One region of the Stappia quadratibracata genome, then DNA from elsewhere that is predicted to be linked to it. Evidence: predicted binding sites of a transcription regulator. Region 1 holds the regulator's gene; the other holds the start of a gene.
The links. Region 1 encodes LexA, which represses DNA repair genes until DNA is damaged. Its sites were predicted from a motif close to TGTTCNNNNTGTGTTCNG; they were not measured.
Positions count from the first base shown of each region.

Region 1 (7,295 bases):
CATGAACCATCCCGTGCTTGAGCTGCGCCGCCGACCGAAGGTGGCGATCCTGGCGACGGGCGACGAACTGGTCGAACCGGGGGAGCAGCCGGGGCCCGACCAGATCATCGCCTCCAACCATGCGGGCATTGCCGCCCTGGTCGAGGATTGCGGCGGCGAGCCGCTGCAGCTCGGCATCGCCTCCGACCGGCGCGAGCATATCGCGGAGAAGATCGCCGAGGCGCGAGCCGTCGGAGCCGACATCCTCGTCACGCTTGGCGGGGCCTCCGTCGGCGACCACGATCTGGTGCAGGAAGTGCTTGCCGCCTCAGGCATGGAACTCGGCTTCTGGCGCATCGCCATGCGGCCGGGCAAGCCGCTGATGGCCGGCCGCATCGAGGGCATGCGCGTGCTCGGCCTGCCGGGCAATCCGGTCTCAAGCCTCGTCTGCGGCGTTCTCTTCCTGCGTCCGCTGATCGACGCCCTGCTCGGCCGCCCGCCGCGCCGGCGCGATGCCGAACTGCTGCCGCTGACCGCCGATATCGGCGGCAATGACCAGCGCGAGGACTATCTGCGGGCGCGCATCCTGCGCCAGGACGACGGCACGGAGCGTGTCGCCCCGTTCGAGCGGCAGGACTCCTCCATGCTGGCAACGCTCACCCGCGCCGATGCGCTGGTGGTGCGCCCGCCCCATGCGCCCCCCCTGCCCGCCGGCACGCCGGTGCCGGTCCTGCGCCTGCCGCAGGGCTGAGCCGACCCCGCGCCCTACCGCTTCCCGTTTCGTTCCCTATGGGCATTGTGGAACAAGGCAGGAACGGTTAGACTATGTTCATGATTTGTACATAGCCTGAGTCGCAGGCAGCGATCGGCAGCAGCCGGCCGATATCGGCCAGGCCTTGCGTGCCAGAGCGGGGGACCCAAGCGCATGTTGACGCGCAAGCAGCACGAATTGCTCCTGTTCATCCACGAACGGCTGAAGGAAACCGGTGTTCCTCCCTCGTTCGACGAGATGAAGGACGCGCTCGATCTGCGGTCCAAGTCCGGCATCCACCGGCTGATCACCGCGCTGGAAGAGCGCGGGTTCATTCGCCGCCTGCCGAACCGCGCCCGGGCGCTGGAGATCGTCAAGCTGCCGGAATCGGTTGCGCTCGGCCTTGCCTCGCAGCGCGGCCAGGGCTTCTCGCCCTCCGTCATCGAAGGATCTCTCGGCAAGACGCCGCCGGTGGAAACAGCCCCAGCCCCACCGCCCGCGGCCAATGACAGCGTCGAGATCCCGGTCATGGGCCGCATTGCCGCCGGCGTACCGATCGAGGCGATCCAGTCCCACAGCCACACCATCGCCATGCCGGCCGACCTGCTCGGCAACGGCGAGCACTACGCGCTGGAAGTGCGCGGCGATTCCATGATCGAGGCCGGCATTCTCGACGGCGACACCGTGGTGATCCGCCGTTCCGACAGCGCCGACAGCGGCGACATCGTCGTCGCCCTGATCGACGACGAGGAAGCGACGTTGAAGCGCCTGCGCAAGAAGGGCGCGTCCGTTGCGCTGGAGGCCGCAAACCCGGCCTACGAAACCCGCATCTTCGGTCCGGGACGCGTGCGCATCCAGGGCAAGCTCGTCTCGCTGTTCCGTCGCTATTGAGGCCGCGCGCCGGACGGGGCTCCTGGCAGGCGGGTCATTTCGGCGTCCAGGGTCGGCGACGCCCGTAGCTGGGGACCACGGCAACAGCGAGAGCATCGCCTGTGCCTGATGGCGACTGCCAAGCCGATGACGCTTGCGCGAGCGCTGATCGAGATGCGGCCGAGGCGGCCGGCGCACTGAAATAGAGCGCAACGGCGCCGTCGCGGGCAAGCCGCGCCCCGTCGAACACCTGCCTTGCCCGGCAATCGGGCGGGGCAATCAGCGCCGAGACGATGATGTCGGCCTTGCGGCAATCCTCTTCGAAGGCGGCGCTGTCGCGCACCAGCGAGACCAGCAGCGCAGGCGGGCCTTGCCCCGCTGCAAAGGGCCCCGGCCCCGGTCCTGCCACCGGTCCCGGCGGTGCATTTGCGGAGGCACCGTGCCGGGCACCCGCCCCCGGCGGACCATGCGCGCGCACTAGACAGGCCAGCTTGTCGCAGCGAAGGTCGCCGGCCGCGATCCGCCGGTTCCCGTGGTGCTGCACACTGATGCCTTCCGCCCGCAACCAGACCTCCGGCAGGAACCCGCTCGGGCGCGATGAAACGCGCAAGGCCCCGGCCGCATCGCGCACGGCAATGGTCGTGCCGGTGGCCGAGATCAGCATGTCCGGCTGCCGATGCAGGGCATAAAGCAGGACGGAGGCGGCAAGCGGCAGCAGGGCGACTGGGCGATATCCCCGCGGCGCAAGGCAGGCGACAAGCCCTGCCGCCACCACCAGTAGCGTGCCGCCAAGCGAGGGCGCGCCGATCACCCCGTCCTCCGGCGTCAGGTTGCTGACCCAGGTCGCCATCGCCACCACGAGATCGATGCCAGCGCCCATCGCCGCGAGCGGCAAGGCCTCCAGCCCGAAGGGCAGCAGGGCCAGCGCCAGCACCGCGAACGGCATGACCACGAGTGTCACCACCGGCATTGCCAGCAGGTTGCCGAGCGTACCGAGCGGCGAGATTCGGTGGAAGTGATAGGCGCCGATGGCCCCCGTCGCCAGGCCCGCGATCAGCGAGGTCAGGAGAAGCCCCCAGAACCAGCCCGCAGCGCCCGATGTCGCGGCCTGCAGCAGCCCCCCACGACCCGGCGGCGCCATCGGCCCCTGGCGCTCGCGCGCGGCGCGCCGCCGGGTTATTTCCTCATAGGCGGCGATCAGGGCGATCACGGCGGCGAAGGACATCTGGAAACCGGGATCGAGCAACGCCTCCGGCAGCATCGCAAGGATCAGCAGGACGGCAATCGCGACATTGCGCAGCGTCAGGGCCCGCCGCGAGAAGATGCGCCCCGAAAACACCAGAACGATCATCAGGAAGGCGCGCTGCGTTGCGATGGAGGCACCGGAAATGCCGAGATAGAAGACGGCGGCCGACATCGCCGCAACGGCGGCCCAGGCATCGATCCGCCGCTCATGCACCAGATGCGGGAACAGCGCCAGAAGCGCCCGCACGACGAAGAACACCGAGCCGGCGAACAGCGCCATATGCAGGCCGGAAATCGCCAGGATATGCGCAAGGCCGGCGGTCCTCAGCGCCTCCGTCACCTGCTCTGGGATCAGAGAGCGGTCGCCGGTGATCAGCGCAATGGCAAGCGCGGCGGCCGTCGTCTCGCCGAGCGCGGCGATGATCCGCGCGGCAATCGCCTGACGCAGACTGGCGATCCCGGCTTTCAGCCGTAGCGACAGCGGTGCGGGACCGAGATCAATGCGGCTCGGCGCGCCGAAGGCAAAACCGGTGGCGCCGATGCCGTCGAAGAAGGCACGAAAGGCGAAGTCGTAGCCGCGGGGCATCACGGCAGCCGACGGCGGCATCAGCCTCGCGCGCAGCCGTACAGCCTCGCCGACAGAGATCCTCTCGCCTTCGGGGTCGCCGCGCAGCGACACGCGGACCCGATAAGGCATTGCTGACGCTGGCAGCCGCTCTATCCCCGCAACGCGCAGCAGCAACCGCGTGCCGCGGTCGGTGCGCTCGACCTCCTCCGCAAAGCCGGTCAGTGTCACGCTCCGCGCCCGATCGATCACCGGGGCGGCAACAAGTGCGGTGCGCAATGCCCCGGCGAAAAGTCCCGACAGCACCAGCGCCAGAGCCAGTAACACAAGGCCCCGCACGCCGCGGCGCGCCGCGAAAAACCAGCCGGCCCAGGCAAGAATGGCGGCAAGCGCCAGAACGGGGACCAACGGCTCGGACGGCAGGCGGAAATAGACAGCGATGCCGAAGGTGAAGGCGAGCGCGGCGAAGGCGAGCCCGCGCCCCTGCGCAAGGCTTTCGGCACAGGCAGCTGCGAACCTTGTCCCCGCCCCTTGCGTTTCGTGCCATCCTGCGCGGGCTCGCCGACGACGGGCAAGCAGATCGGCAAGCAGCAAGGGGGCGAGCGCAAGCCAGCGGCGTTCCCCACTGCCGCTGCCCGTTCGTCCCGGCGCCGCTGCCGGCACCGCCCTTGGCGCCGCATCCGGCAGCGCTCGCCTGTCGTCGTCGTCCTCGCCCGCCCGGGACACCTGGCCGCCCCTTCCCCTCGCCGGCGCGCGCGTGCCCCTCGCTCGGGCATTGGTGGCGCGGCGCCGCTGTGTTACACGGTCGCCGACCGTGCCAGGACCGAAGCGTTGCATTGCAACCCGGGTTCGCGCAAGACGCGAAACGGCACCGGATATTCCCGAAGGCACGCCGGACGCTCTGCGCCGGTGCCGCCACCGATCACGAGGCCTTTTGAATGAGCTCTCCCGTCGTCACGCGCTTTGCGCCCTCCCCGACCGGCTACCTGCATATCGGCGGCGCCCGCACGGCGCTGTTCAACTGGCTTTATGCCCGGCGTTTCGGCGGCAAGATGCTGCTGCGGATCGAGGACACCGACCGCGAGCGCAGCACCGATGCGGCCATCTCCGCGATCCTCGACGGCCTGACCTGGCTCGGTCTCGACTGGGAGGGCGAGGCGATCTCGCAGTTCGCCCGCGCCGCGCGCCACCGCGAGGTGGCCGAGAGCCTGATCGAGAAGGGCATGGCCTATCGCTGCTATGCGACGCCGGAAGAGCTGACGGCGATGCGCGAGGAGCAGCGCGCCAACGGCCTGCCGCCGCGCTATGACGGGCGCTGGCGCGACCGCGATCCGTCCGAGGCCCCGGCCGGCGTCAAGCCGGCGATCCGCCTCAAGGCGCCAGTCGACGGCGAGACGGTGATCGAGGACAAGGTGCAGGGCCGCGTCGTCTTCCCGAACAAGGATCTGGACGATCTGGTCCTGCTGCGCTCCGACGGCACGCCGACCTACATGCTGGCCGTCGTCGTCGACGACCACGACATGGGCGTCACCCACATCGTGCGCGGCGACGATCACCTGACCAATGCCGCCCGCCAGACGCTGATCTATCAGGCGCTCGGCTGGGACGTGCCGGTGATGGCCCATATCCCGCTGATCCACGGTCCGGACGGCGCCAAGCTGTCGAAGCGCCATGGCGCGCTCGGCGTCGAGGCCTACCGGGCCATGGGCTATCTGCCCGCCGCCATGCGCAACTATCTGGCGCGCCTCGGCTGGAGCCATGGCGACGACGAGATCTTCTCGACGCAGGAGATGACCGGCTGGTTCGATCTCGACGCCATCGGCAAGTCGCCCTCGCGCTTCGACTTCAAGAAGCTGGAGAACCTCAACGGCCACTACATGCGTGCAGCCGGCACGGACGAGTTGCTGGCCGACTTCACCAGCTTCCTGCCCCATGCGGAGAACGCCGAAGGCCTGCGCGACTGGCTGCAGGACCCGGCGCATGTCGAGATGTTCCGCGCCGCCCTGCCGGGGCTGAAGGAGCGTGCCAAGACCCTGGTGGAGCTGGCCGACAGCGCCGAGTACCTGTGGGTGCAGCGCCCGCTCGCGATGGACGAGAAGGCGGAAAAGCTGCTGGAGGCAGACGACGCGCGCAAGGTGCTCGCCGACCTGCACGCACGCCTTTCCGCGCTCGAAACCTGGAGCGCGGAAGCGACCGAGGAGGCCGTGCGCGCCTATGCCGAGGAGACCGATCTCAAGCTCGGCAAGGCGGCGCAGCCGCTGCGCGCGGCGCTGACCGGCCGGGGCACCTCGCCCGGCATCTTCGACGTGCTGGCCGTGCTCGGCCGCGAGGAATCGCTCGCCCGCATCGCCGATCAGGCCGCCGGCTGAGGCAAGGCCGGGCCCGCCCGGCCAAAGGTACCAATCAAGGCGGCGGCCCGATCCCCGGCCGCCGCCCGCGGTTCACATGAATCCCCCGTCACCCTGTGACGAAAGCGTTAGGGAGGTGCGCTTGCGGGGAGCGGACAAATGGGATACGCAACATTCGACCTTTCCTCCCGCCGTGTGTCCGGCACGCCCCAGCCTCTCCTGGAAGCCGGCCCGGACGATCCTGCGGCGCGCTTCATACAAGGGGGTAGCCTGAATGAGCGACAACACTGCCAAGCTGACGATGGGTGACAAGTCCTGGGACTTGAAGGTGCGTCCGGGGTCCATCGGACCCGATGTGGTCGACATTGCCTCGCTCTATGCGCAGACCGGCTGTTTCACCTACGACCCCGGCTTCACCTCGACCGCCTCGTGCGAATCCGCCATCACCTATATCGATGGCGACGAGGGTACCCTGCTGTATCGCGGCTATCCGATCGAGCAGCTGGCCGAGCACGGTGACTTCCTGGAGAGCTGCTACCTGCTGCTCTACGGCGAGCTGCCGACCAAGGCCCAGAAGGACGACTTCGTGCATCGCGTGACCTATCACACGATGATCCACGAGCAGATGAGCCGCTTCTTCACCGGCTTCCGCCGCGACGCCCACCCGATGGCGATCATGGTCGGCACCGTCGGCGCGCTCTCCGCCTTCTACCACGACTCGACCGACATCTCGGACCCGCACCAGCGCATGGTGGCGAGCCTGCGCATGATCGCGAAGATGCCGACGCTTGCGGCCATGGCCTACAAGTATCACGTCGGCCAGCCCTTCGTTTATCCGCGCAACGACCTCGACTACGCGTCGAACTTCCTGCACATGTGCTTCGCGGTGCCTTGCGAGGAATACAAGGTCAACCCCGTTCTCGCCCGCGCCATGGACCGGATCTTCATCCTCCATGCCGACCACGAGCAGAACGCCTCGACCTCGACCGTGCGTCTCGCCGGTTCCTCGGGCGCCAACCCGTTCGCCTGCATCGCGGCCGGCATCGCCTGCCTGTGGGGCCCGGCGCATGGCGGCGCCAACGAGGCAGCGCTCAACATGCTGTCGGAGATCGGCTCGGTCGACCGGATCCCGGAATACATCGCCCGCGCCAAGGACAAGAACGATCCGTTCCGTCTGATGGGCTTCGGTCATCGGGTCTACAAGAACTACGACCCGCGCGCCCGCATCATGCAGAAGACCACGCATGAAGTGCTGGCCGAGCTCGGCATCCGGGACGATCCGCTTCTCGACGTCGCCATGGAGCTGGAGAAGATCGCTCTCAACGACGACTACTTCATCGAGAAGAAGCTCTACCCGAACATCGACTTCTACTCCGGCATCACCCTGCGTGCGCTCGGCTTCCCGACCACCATGTTCACCGTGCTGTTCGCCCTCGCGCGGACCGTCGGCTGGATCGCCCAGTGGAAGGAGATGGTCGAGGATCCGTCCCAGAAGATCGGCCGCCCGCGCCAGCTCTACACCGGCGCCGCGCAGCGC
Region 1 covers NZ_JACMIA010000001.1:2,469,111-2,476,405, forward strand. The annotation lists gene H7H34_RS10850 (molybdopterin molybdotransferase MoeA) at 1-730, shown strand, start outside; gene lexA (transcriptional repressor LexA) at 905-1,621, shown strand; gene H7H34_RS10860 (ComEC/Rec2 family competence protein) at 1,656-4,136, opposite strand; gene gltX (glutamate--tRNA ligase) at 4,349-5,779, shown strand; gene gltA (citrate synthase) at 6,033-7,295, shown strand, end outside.

Region 2 (7,295 bases), 1.5 Mb from region 1:
GCAGGCCACCACCACGATCAGGAACAAGGTGCCGCCATCGCCCGCCGCCTGCCGGCACCACAGCATCCAGGCGGCGACGGCCGCGAGCAGGAAGGCGCCGTTCGTGATGGCGTTGACCGGCTCGGACCAGAACTCCGGTCCCAGCCGTTCGCAATAGGCATCGATCGGTGTCGTCCAGTCCATCGTCCGCTCCCTGCCCCCTCGCCCGCCTGTCGTCCATGGCTGGCGCCCGAGTGTGACCCGCCCTATCCTCTCGGGCAAATGCTACCCGCCGTCAGGCCCCAACCGTCAGGCCCCAAGAGGATCAGCACGCCGATGCATCGCATTGATGACAGCCGCCCCTTCGTTCCGCTCAACATTGCCGTCCTCACCGTGTCGGACACCCGCTCGCTGGAGGAGGACCGCTCCGGTGGCACGCTGGTCGCCCGGCTGCAGGAGGCCGGCCACCGCCTTGCCGACCGCGCCATCGTCACCGACGACGTGGAAAAGATCCGGGCGGTGGTAAAGGCCTGGACCACCTCGCCGGATGTCGATGTGGTGATCACCACCGGTGGCACCGGCTTCACCGGACGCGATGTCACGCCGGAGGCCATCGAGCCGCTGTTCGAGAAGAAGATGGACGGCTTTTCCGAGGTCTTCCACCGGATCTCCTACGACAAGATCGGCACCTCGACGATCCAGTCGCGCGCGACCGGCGGCGTCATCGCCGCGACCTATGTCTTCGTCCTCCCCGGCTCCCCCGGCGCCTGCAAGGATGCCTGGGACGGCATTCTCAAGTGGCAGCTCGACTACCGGCACATGCCCTGCAACTTCGTGGAGATCATGCCCCGGCTCGACGAGCACCTGAAGCGCGGCAAGCTGCGCGAGGCGTGACGCGTCCGAAATCCTCCCCCTCACCTTCACGGATGCGTGATTGCCGCTTTCCGCCATGCCGGCGGGGCCTAAGTGCCGCAGCGGAGCTTTGTTGATCCCAACGGGAGGGTTTCAGGACATGATCGAACTCAGTCTCAACCGCAGGACGCTTCTGACCGGCGCCGCCGTCGGCGCTCTCGCCGCGCCGGCCATCGTTTCCGGCGCGGCGCGGGTGCGGGCGGAAGCGCCGATGCTCGGCACCGCCACCCCGAGCTTCAACCGCATCAAGTTCGGCGACTTCGAGATCACCACCATTCTCGACGCCGCGCGCGCGATGGACGGGCCGCACCCGATCTTCGGCGAGAACCAGGAGGCCGGAGCGGTCTCCGAGCTTCTGGAGGCCAACAACCTGCCGTCCGAGAAGATGGTCAACGGCTTCACGCCGGTGCTCGTCAACACCGGGTCCCAGCTCGTCCTCTTCGACACGGGCCTTGGCGGCGATGCCGGCACGCTGGCGAGCCAGCTGTCCGCCGCCGGCTACACGCCCGACCAGGTGGATATCGTGGTGCTGACCCACATGCACCCGGACCATATCGGCGGCCTGATGAGCGGCGGCGCGCCGACCTATCCGAACGCCCGCTATGTCGCCGGCCAGGCCGAGTACGACTTCTGGTCGGCCGAGGAGCGCATGTCCGGCCCGACAGAGCGCGTCGCCACGCTTGTGCGCTCCAACGTGACGCCGCTGGCCGAGAAGATGACCTTCATCGGCGACGGCGGCGAGGTGGTCTCGGGCATCACCGGCATCGACACGTCCGGCCACACGCCGGGCCACATGTCGTTCCACGTGGAGAGCGGCGGCAAGCGGCTGCTGATCTGGGGCGATGTCGCCAACCACTTCGTCGCCTCGATCCAGCGGCCGGACTGGCATGTCCGCTTCGACATGGACAAGGAGAAGGCGGCGGCGACCCGCAAGCGCATCTTCGACATGGTGGCGACCGACAAGGTGCCGGTGACGGGCTATCACATGCCCTTCCCGGCCCTCGGCTACATCCAGGCGGCCGGCGAAAGCTATCGCTGGACCCCGGCGGCCTATCAGTTCGCGCTTTAGGAGATTCGGTTTTCCGGCATTGCGCCGGCGCACCACCTGCAGCCCCGGAGCATCTCCGGGGCTGTTTCATTTGGTTCAGCCCCTGTCTTTTTTACCTATGAATATCCAGCAACGCGCCCGAACCCCGCAGTTTTCCTGAAGTCACCAGGTTTCACAATCCGGACACATCTTTGTTACGCCATTGTTTCTCCCCGAAAAGACCCCTTGAACAACGCGGACGAGCCCAGATGGGACGCCACCTTTTCTCTCGTGGACGGCACGACGCCCCCACCGGTACACACAGACCCAGACCTGCGGTACCGAATACAGGCTCACATGGAGGCCAACACCATGAAGAGAACGATCATCGCCCTTGCGGCTCTCACCTTTGCCGGCTCCGCTTTCGCTCAGGACACGTCCTTCGCGACCGCCGACGCCGACCAGAGCGGCGACCTGACCTTCACCGAAGTGACCGCCGTGCTGCCGAACGTCACCGAGGAGGCCTTCACCGCCGCCGACACCGACGGCAACGGTACGCTCTCCGAGGCCGAGTACACGGCCCTGCTCCAGAGCAGCGGCGGCTAATCAGCCACTGCTACCTGCCCGATCGCCTCGTGTCCCCCTCGGACACGGGGCGATCTGCATTTTGCCGCCGCCTTCCCTCTCCCTGCTTGCCCGCTTCCCTCGGCCATTTGTTCCTGTTATGTTCCGATCATAGTTCAGCAGGAACATCCGGGCAGTCCCATGGCCATTCCGGCACACACGCGCACCACCGAAAACGATCCGCCTGAAGCGTCCGAGGAGACGCTGTCGGCCAGCGTCAATGCCCATCGCGGACGCGGCCGGGCCGCCGGTCTCAACATGGCCGGCCGCTACGAGAAAGAGAGCCGTGACAGTTTCGACGACGGCTGGGGCACGCTGGACGATCTTCCCCCGCTCAAGACCCATGTGCAGGAAGAGCGCGCGCGAACCATCATCACGCGCAACGAATCGCCCGACATTTCCTTCGACCGCTCGATCAATCCCTATCGCGGCTGCGAGCATGGCTGCATCTACTGCTTTGCCCGTCCCAGCCACGCCTATATCGGCCTGTCGCCCGGCCTCGACTTCGAGACGCGCCTGACGGTGAAACCCAATGCGGCCGAGTTGCTGGAGCGCGAGCTGTCGAGCCCGAACTACAGCCCGCGCACCATCGCCATCGGAACCAACACCGATCCCTATCAGCCGATCGAGCGAGAGCGGAAGCTGATGCGCGAGATCCTGTCGGTGCTCGACCGGTGCAATCATCCGGTCGGCATCGTCACCAAGTCGGCCCTGGTCCTGCGCGACCTCGACATTCTGGCCCCGATGGCCGAGCGCGGGCTGGTGCGCGTGGCCCTGTCGGTGACGACGCTGGACCGAAAGCTCGCCCGTACCATGGAGCCCCGCGCGGCAACGCCCGCCAAGCGGATGGAGGCGATCCGCGGCCTGTCGCAGGTCGGCATCCCGACCTCGGTGATGATCGCGCCGGTGATCCCGGCGCTCACCGATTCGGAGATGGAGCGGATCCTGGAAGCGGCCTGCGAGAACGGCGCGACGGGCGCCGGCTACATTTTGCTTCGGCTGCCCATCGAGGTCAGCCCGTTGTTCCGGGACTGGCTGCTGCGGCATCGGCCGGACAGCTTCCGCCATGTCATGAACCTCATCCGCTCCATGCGCGGGGGCAAGGATTACGATGCCCAGTGGGGCAAGCGGATGCGCGGCGACGGGCCTTATGCCAAGCAGCTCGCCAACCGCTTCGCGCTGGCCAGCAAGCGGCTCGGCCTCAACCGCAGCCGCAAGACCCTGAGCACGGACCTGTTCATTCCCCCGACCGCCGGCGGCGTCCAGTTGCAGCTGTTTTGACCTCATAACCGCCGCACCCGGTGGATTTCGCAAAGATAGCGGTTGCGTGCGTGCCGGCTTGGCGGAACCTTGGGCACCATGCGCCTTTCGCTTTCCACCGCCCTTGAGCTGGCCCTTCCGGCCGATCTCGACCCTTCTGCCGAGCGCAAGCTGTCGCGCCGGTTCGAGGGCCGGCTCGCCGGCATCGACGAGGCCGGACGGGGTCCGTGGTCCGGTCCCGTCGCCGTCGCCGCCGTCATTCTCGACCATCAGGCGGTGCCGGACGGGCTTGCCGATTCCAAGAAGCTCACCGAGGCGCGCCGCGAGCAGCTTTATGAGGAAATCCTCGAGACCTCCCACGTCGCGGTGGCGCTCGCCTCGCCGCGCGAGATCGATGCGCGCAATATCCGTGCGGCGACCCTGCGCGCCATGGCCCGCGCTGCAAACGCCCTGCCGCTCGCCCCGCTTGCCTGCCTGATCGACGGGCGCGACGTGCCCCCGGACCTACCCTGCCCCGGACAGGCCGCGATCAAGGGCGACGGGCGCCTTCTGTGCATTGCCGCGGCCTCCATCGTCGCCAAGGTGACACGCGACCGGCTGATGACCCGCATGGACGGCGTCTTTCCCGGCTACGGCTTTGCCGGGCACAAGGGCTATGGCACGGCCCGCCACGCCGCCGCGCTTGCCGAGATCGGTGCCTGTCCGCTGCACCGTCGCAGCTTCCGCCCGGTCGCCGTGGCCCTCGGCCTGCGCGACGACTAGGCGGGGCGGAGATGCCGGAAGAGGGCAGAGCGCAGGAGCGGCGGAAACGATCCTCCGGACATGAACCCCAAGCGCAGGATGTCATCCCGGTTTCGGCGAAGCCGAAGACCGGGAACCAGTAACCCCGAAAGGTAACGGCTCAGGCCCTAGCGCTGCCGCCAGACAGCCGGAGACGGCTGGCTTGGCGCCACCATCCGCTTCGGCGGATACTGGATACCCGCCTTCGCAGGTATGACAGCCGAGGATGTGGTGACCGCCTCCCGCCTCACACCTGCCGAGGGTGCCAATGGCTCCCGGCTCTCCGGCTTCGCCTGCGGCCGGGATGACGGCTTGAAAACGTGGCACGTCTCACCTCCTCCTCGGCCTTGACCCCGGCCAAGCGCAGCGCCGAGCCGAGATCGGAGAGCCGAGGGCCTCTCGGCCGCGCTCCCGCAAGACACCGCAACCGCCGTGGCTCTCCGGTTCCGGCTCGCGATGCTCGCCCGGAATGACGACCGGCGAGCCTGGTGCGAGGAGGCCATGCCACACAGGCGGAGCGTCACGCTCCTCTCTCCCCCTTGTGGGCGAAATGTCGGCGCAGCCGACAGAGGGGGGGCAGCGCCTGCGACGATCTTCCCATCAGCCGCACAAACGAAAACGGCCCCGCAAGCGGGGCCGTCTTGTAGCTGTATGGAGATGAAGCCTGCCTCAGTTGAGGCGCGTCTTCACTTCCTCGATGCTCTTGGCCAGAAGCTCTTCACCGACATTGCCGGCAACCTTCTTGGCGAGGATCGTCTCGGCGGCGGCCACCGCGATATCGGCGGCGCGCGCACGCACTTCCGAGATCGCCTGGGATTCGGCCTGGGCGATCTTGCGCTCGGCAGCGGCCGTGCGGCGGGCGATCAGGTCTTCCAGGGCCGCGTTGGCCTCGAGCGTCAGGCGGTCGGCCTCGCGCTTGGCTTCGGCGACGATGCCTTCGGCTTCGCTTTCGGCCTCCTGGCGGCGGCGCTGATAGTCGGCCAGCAGGGCCTGAGCTTCCTCGCGCAGACGGCGGGCGTCCTCAAGTTCCTTGCGGATCGTGTCGGCGCGCTTGTCCAGAGAGGTCCCGATCATGCCGGGGACCTTCACATAGACGATAATCGCCAGAAAGATGATGAGGCCGACGAAAGACCATGCAGTAGCGTCCATCAGTCTGTCCTCACTTCATCGCCGTATCGACGGCCTTGTTGAGTTCGGTCGCAGTCGGCGCCTTGCCGATCAGAGCCTCGACCAGCGCACTGGTGGTCTCCGTGGCAATCTCGCTGACATTGCCCAGCGCGGCGGCCTTGACCTCGGCGATGCGGGCCTCGGCCTGCGACAGCTTCTCGGCGAGACCCTTTTCGGTCTCGGAGCGGCGACGGTCGACGTCGGCCTTCAGCTTCTCGCGGGTTTCCTGGGCGATCTTGTGAGCGTTGTTGCGAGCTTCCGCCAGCGCCTGCTCATAGGCAGCGATCGCGGCGTTGCTCTCTTCGTTCAGACGGTTCGCCTCGGCGATGTCGCCGGCGATCCGGTCGCGGCGATCCTCCAGGATGCCGCTCAGGCGCGGCAGAGCCACCTTGCTCATGATCCAGTAGAGCAGGCCGAAGGTGATCGCGAGCCAGAGCAGCTGCGAAGGATAGGTCGCCCCGTCGAAAGGAGGGAACGTGCCGACCGAATGTTCGTCGGCCGGGATCTCGATGACAGCGTTGGTGCTGCCGTGTTGGGTCTCGGCGCCGGTCGTGGCCATTATCATCTCCAATGCCGCAGCCATGCTCGCATCGCGCCTTGCGCGAAGCGCCGGCCGGGCGCGCCATGCGCCCGGCCGGAAAGTTTGCGTCGCTGACGCAATCCGACGTCGTTATCAGACGGCGAAGAGCAGGAGAAGGGCGACGAGAAGCGAGAAAATGCCGAGCGCCTCGGTCACGGCGAAGCCGAAAATGAGGCGGCCGAACTGGCCATCAGCGGCAGACGGGTTGCGCAGGGCGCCCGACAGGTAGCTGCCGAAAATGTTGCCGAGGCCGAGAGCGGTACCGGCCATGCCAAGGCAGGCGAGACCCGCACCAATGTACTTTGCTGCTTCAGCTTCCATGACACTAGCTCCTTGAGGTGAGATTGCAGCGACGTAACGACGGCCCCGCCTTATTGCGGGGCCGAACCAAACTGACTCTTAGTGGCTCGGATGCAGGGCATCGTTGAGGTACATGCAAGTCAGAACCGTGAAAACATAGGCCTGCAGGAAGGACACCAGGAATTCAAGCCCGGTGATCGCGACGGTCATCGCGAGCGGCAGGATCGACAGCGCCGGCCCCATGATGCCCAGACCCTCGGCGGCGATCAGCGAGGTGACGAAGCCTGCGAAGACCTTCAGCGTGATGTGGCCCGCCAGCATGTTGGCGAACAGACGGACGGACAGGCTGACCGGACGCGACAGGAACGAGATGATCTCGATTGGCGTCACCAGGATGTACAGCACCGGCGGCACACCGTCCGGCATGAACAGCTTGAGGAACTTGGCGCCGTGCTTGGCGAAGCCGTAGATCATCACCGTACCGATCACCAGCATCGACAGCGCGAAGGTGACGATCAGGTGGCTGGTGACGGTGAAGAAGTAGGGAACCATGCCGATCAGGTTGGCGATCAGCACGAACATGAACAGCGAGAAGACCAGCGGGAAGAATCGCATTCCCTCGTTGCCGGCGGCATTTCTCAGCGTGTTCGCCACGAACTCGTAGGA
Region 2 covers NZ_JACMIA010000001.1:951,717-959,011, reverse strand. The annotation lists gene H7H34_RS04375 (ceramidase domain-containing protein) at 1-183, opposite strand, end outside; gene moaB (molybdenum cofactor biosynthesis protein B) at 316-873, shown strand; gene H7H34_RS04365 (MBL fold metallo-hydrolase) at 992-1,960, shown strand; gene H7H34_RS04360 (EF-hand domain-containing protein) at 2,291-2,524, shown strand; gene H7H34_RS04355 (PA0069 family radical SAM protein) at 2,654-3,823, shown strand; gene H7H34_RS04350 (ribonuclease HII) at 3,902-4,564, shown strand; gene H7H34_RS04345 (F0F1 ATP synthase subunit B) at 5,252-5,731, opposite strand; gene H7H34_RS04340 (F0F1 ATP synthase subunit B) at 5,742-6,308, opposite strand; gene H7H34_RS04335 (F0F1 ATP synthase subunit C) at 6,423-6,650, opposite strand; gene H7H34_RS04330 (F0F1 ATP synthase subunit A) at 6,729-7,295, opposite strand, start outside.
Region 2: H7H34_RS04355 (PA0069 family radical SAM protein) is a predicted target of LexA. The motif match lies at 2,633-2,650, and genes of this name have one in related genera.